DNA from 2 places in the Actinoplanes sp. NPDC049598 genome. Region 1 is predicted to be linked to the other one. Evidence: riboswitches for the same ligand, from Rfam matches in the RefSeq annotation. Region 1 holds a riboswitch; the other holds the start of a gene.
The links. A riboswitch is a leader RNA that binds a small molecule or an ion and turns the genes downstream of it on or off. The one in region 1 is predicted to bind glycine.

Region 1 (2,454 bases):
CACCTGACGGTCGAGATGGCGGTGTACCTGCTCAAGCTGTACACGTCGTCGTACGCGTCGGACACCCGGATCCGCACCATCGTGAACTCGCGGGAGATCTGGATCGTGCCGTCGGTCAACCCGGACGGGGCCGAGTACGACATCGCGACCGGCAGCTATAGGTCGTGGCGCAAGAACCGCCAGCCCAACAGCGGCTCGTCGGCCATCGGCACCGATCCCAACCGCAACTACGGCTACAAATGGGGCTGCTGCGGCGGATCCTCCGGTACGCCGTCGTCGCTCACCTACCGCGGTCCGTCAGCCTTCTCAACACCGGAGACGCGGGCCGTCCGGGACTTCGTGAACAGCCGGGTCGTCGGCGGCCGTCAGCAGATCGGCGCCGCGATGGACTTCCACACGTACTCCGAGCTGGTGCTGTGGCCGTTCGGTCACACCACGGCCAATACGACGACCGGGATGACGGCCGACGACTACAACACCTTCGCTACCTTCGGCCGGCAGATGGCCGCAACCAACCGGTACACGCCGGAGCAGTCCAGCGACCTGTACGTCACCGACGGCGACCTGCTCGACTGGCTGTGGGGTACGCACAAGATCTTCGCCTACACGTTCGAGATGTATCCGACCGGCGCGTCCGGGGGCGGCTTCTATCCGCCGGCCAGCGTGATCACGCGGGAGACGACGCGCAACAAGGAGGCGGCCCTGTTGCTGGCCGAGGTGGCCGACTGCCCTTACAAGGTGATCGGCAAGCAGAGCACCTACTGCGCCGCAGCCTGACGCCGCGGAGCGGGGAGCGGGGAACGGCCGGCGTGTTCGGCATCTAGCGATCACGCCGGCCGGCTCCGGTCACTGCGCTCGAGCGGCAACCGCGGCCGCGGCATTGACCCAGGTTCCTAGGATGCCTTGCGCCATGAGCGGGTCGGCACACTCGCGCGGGGCAACGGGCTCGCGGCAGGCGACGAGGCTTGGCACGAGGTGGTGCGGCTCGTGGGGACGAACGGTCGCGGCGGGGTCGCTGCAAGGCGATGCGGCTCGCGGTGAGGGGGCGGGGTTGCGGAGCGGCTCGCGGCGAGGCGGCGGGGGCGGCGGCGAGGCGGTGAGGCTCGCGGTGAGGCGGCGGCGGTCGCTTGGAGGGGGACGGGGGCGCCGCTACGGCAGTGGGGAATGCCGTGCGGGTGAGGGTGGTGTCGTTCAGCTGGGGTTTGTTGACCTGGGGTTGGGAGGCGGATAGCGTCGGCGGGACATAACCGAACATTCGCTGTTTGATCCGCTGCGGGAGAGTCCTCGCAATTGGCGGGGCGCCGAAGGAGCAACTTCTCCCTCAGAATCTCTCAGGCCCCGGTACCGCGGTGGTCAGGCGACTCTGGAAAGTCAGGACGCGGCCGGCGTTCTGCGCCCACGGTGCAAGCCGTCCCGACAACACGGGCGGTGAAGCTCTCAGGCACCCATGACAGAGCGGGGGAGGCTGACCTCGATGAGGAGCCTCCATGGCCGTCTCTGTGTTCGACCTCTTCTCCGTGGGCATCGGGCCGTCCAGTTCCCACACGGTCGGGCCGATGCGTGCGGCTCGGATGTTTGCGCTTCGGGTCGCCGAGGGTGGGCTGCTCGACCGCGTCAGCTCGGTGCGGGCGGAGCTGTTCGGGTCGCTCGGCGCGACCGGTCACGGTCACGGCACGCCCAAGGCCGTGCTGCTCGGGCTCGAAGGCGAGACGCCCGAAGCGGTTGACGTGGCCGGGGCCGATGAGCGGGCCGCCCGCATCCACGCCGGCGGCCGGCTTCGGCTGCTGGCCGCCGCGCCGACTGGGCCGCGGCCGGGCGGAAGCGCACAGGCCGGCGCCGCCGAGCCCGGCGAGCCGGGCCCGGGCGTGGGTGTGCAGGCCAGCACCGCCGTGCCCGACGGGCCGGGGGTGGGTGAGAGCGCGCAGGCCGAGCTCGTGGGGCGGGGGATGGGTGAGAGCGCGCAGGCCGAGCTCGTGGGGCGGGGGATGGGCGAGAGCGCGCAGGCCGAGCTCGTGGGGCCGGAGATGGGCGAGAGCGCGCAGGCCGCGCTCGACGTGCCGGCGGCGGGCGAGAGCGCGCAGGCTGAGCTGGTGGGGCCAGGGGCGGGCGAGAACACGCAGGCCGAACTCGTCAGGCCGGGGGCGGGGGAGAGCTCGCCGCGGGGTGGGCGCGATGTTGCGGTTGAGGTTGTGCTGCATCGGCGGCGGGCGTTGGCGGGGCATCCGAACGGGATGACGTTCGTGGCGCTGGATGGCGATGGGGCTGAGCTGCTCACGAAGACGTACTTCTCGGTGGGTGGGGGGTTTGTCATCGATGAGGGCAGTGGTGGGGTGCGGGCCGACGACACTGCTCTGCCGTACGGGTTCAGTAGTGGGGCGGAGCTGTTGGCGCTGACCGGGGAGACCGGGTGGTCGGTGTCGCGGCTGATGATGGCCAATGAGCAGGTGTGGCGGT
Region 2 (2,454 bases), 850 kb from region 1:
TCGGTGAGCAGGCCCTGCTGCAGGGGGCTGAAGCCGATGGCGCCGGCGCCGGCGGTCTCCAGGGTGTCGAGCAGGTTGTCCTTCTCGATCCAGCGGTTGAGGATCGAGTACGACGGCTGGTGGATCAGCAGCGGGGTGCCGAGCTCGCGCAGGATGCGGGCGGCCTCAGCGGTCTGGGCGCTGTTGTAGTTGCTGATGCCGACGTACTGGGCTTTGCCGGCGCGGACGACGGCGTCGAGGGCGCCCATGGTCTCCTCGATCGGGGTGTCCGGGTCGGGCCGGTGGTGGTAGAAGATGTCGACGTAGTCGAGGCCGAGGCGCTGCAGGGACTGGTCGAGGCTGCTGATGAGGTATTTGCGGCTGCCCCACTCGCCGTACGGGCCGGGCCACATGTAGTAGCCGGCCTTGGTCGAGACGACGAGCTCGTCGCGGTGGTTCTTGAAATCCGAGTTCAGGATGCGGCCGAAGTTCTCCTCGGCGCTGCCGGGCGGCGGGCCGTAGTTGTTGGCCAGGTCGAAGTGGGTGACCCCGAGGTCGAAGGCGCGGCGGACGATGTCGCGCTGGCGCTGCCAGGGGCGCTCGTGGCCGAAGTTGTGCCAGAGGCCGAGCGAGATCACGGGGAGTTTGAGTCCGCTGCGGCCGGCGCGCCGGTAGGTCATGGTGTCGTAGCGGTCGCCCGCGGGGGTGTAGGTCACAGTCCTACCCTTCCGGTTTCCTGGCTGTGCTGTATCCACTGGTAGTTTGGTGCTTAGCCATGCGGGAGAGATCGCCGGGGTTACCGGCGGCGCCGAAGGGGCAAATCCTCCCCGGAACCTCTCAGGCAAAAGGACCGCATGGGCAGGCGACTCTGAAGCGCGCGTTCTCTCAGACGGCGTGACAGAGGGGGAGGCCGCCTTGTCGACCTCTCCTAGGAGCCGTCATGACGTTCGCATCCCGGCACATCGGCCCGGACCAGGACGAGCAGACCCACATGCTCAAGACCATCGGGTACGCGTCGCTGGACGCTCTGATGGACGCCGCCATTCCCGAGGTGATCCGCTGGCACGGCAGCCTGGATATGCCGGCCGCCGCCTCCGAGGAGGAGACGATCGCCGAGCTGCGGGCGATCGCGGCGCGCAACACGGTGACGACCTCGATGATCGGGCTCGGCTACTACGGCACGCACGTGCCGGCCGTGATCAAGCGGAACGTGCTGGAGAACCCGGCCTGGTACACGGCGTACACCCCGTACCAGCCGGAGATCAGCCAGGGGCGGCTCGAGGCGCTGCTGAACTTCCAGACCATGGTGACCGATCTGACCGGTCTGACCACGGCCAACGCGTCGATGCTGGACGAGGGCACGGCGGTGGCGGAGGCGATGACCCTCGCCCGGCGGGCTTCCAAGGTCAAGTCCGGGGTGTACGTGGTGGATGCGGACACGTTGCCCCAGACGCTGTCCGTGCTGCGGACCCGGGCCGAGCCGCTCGGTATTCAGTTGCACGTGGTCGACCTCGATGACGAGACGGCCGCCCTGCCCGACGAGTACTTCGGGCTTCACCTGCAGTACCCGGGCGCGTCGGGCGCTGTCCGCGACCACGCCGCGCTGGTCGAGCGGGCCCACGCCGCCGGCGCGCTGGTCACGGTGGCCGCCGATCTGCTGGCGCTGACGCTGCTGCGGGCGCCGGGCGAGATCGGGGCGGACATCGCGGCCGGTACGACCCAGCGCTTCGGGGTGCCGCTGGGCTTCGGTGGCCCGCACGCCGGGTACCTCGCGGTGCGCGCCGGTCTGGAGCGGTCGCTGCCGGGCCGTCTCGTGGGTGTCTCGAAGGACGCCGACGGCGCTCAGGCGTACCGCCTGGCCCTGCAGACCCGCGAGCAGCACATCCGCCGGGAGAAGGCGACGAGCAACATCTGTACGGCCCAGGTGCTCCTCGCGGTCATGGCCAGCATGTACGCGGTCTATCACGGCCCGGCCGGGTTGAAGGCGATCGCGAAGCGGGTGCACGACCACGCGCTGACCGTGGCCGGCAGTCTGACCGCGGCCGGGATCTCGGTGACCAGCGACGCTTTCTTCGACACGGTGACCGCGGTGGTGCCGGGCCGGGCGGCCGACATCGTGGCGGCTGCGGCGGCCGAGGGGGTCGACCTGCGGATGGTCGACGCCGATCACGTGTCGGTGGCGTGCGACGAGACCACGACGGCGGCGCATCTGGCCACGGTGTTGACCGCGTTCGGAGTTCCGGCGGCGGCGCCGGCCGCCTGCGGGGCCAGGCCCCTCGGGCGTACGTCGCCGTATCTGACCCACCCGGTCTTCCACAGCCACCACTCGGAGACGAGCATGCTGCGCTACCTGCGCAAGCTCTCGGACCGCGACTACGCGCTGGACCGGGGCATGATCCCGCTGGGCTCGTGCACGATGAAGCTCAACGCCACCACCGAGATGGAGCCGGTGACCTGGTCCGAGTTCGCCGACAT

Region 2: linked by a shared signal. The riboswitch ahead of gcvP (aminomethyl-transferring glycine dehydrogenase) and the one ahead of AB0J66_RS00940 (L-serine ammonia-lyase) in region 1 are both predicted to bind glycine.

Annotation. Positions count from the first base shown of each region.
Region 1 is NZ_JBFAOX010000001.1:188,459-190,912, forward strand. It holds partial or broken gene AB0J66_RS00935 (M14 family metallopeptidase) at 1-765, shown strand, start outside; glycine riboswitch at 1,264-1,357, shown strand; gene AB0J66_RS00940 (L-serine ammonia-lyase) at 1,488-2,454, shown strand, end outside.
Region 2 is NZ_JBFAOX010000001.1:1,035,871-1,038,324, reverse strand. It holds gene mgrA (L-glyceraldehyde 3-phosphate reductase) at 1-695, opposite strand, end outside; glycine riboswitch at 748-842, shown strand; gene gcvP (aminomethyl-transferring glycine dehydrogenase) at 920-2,454, shown strand, end outside.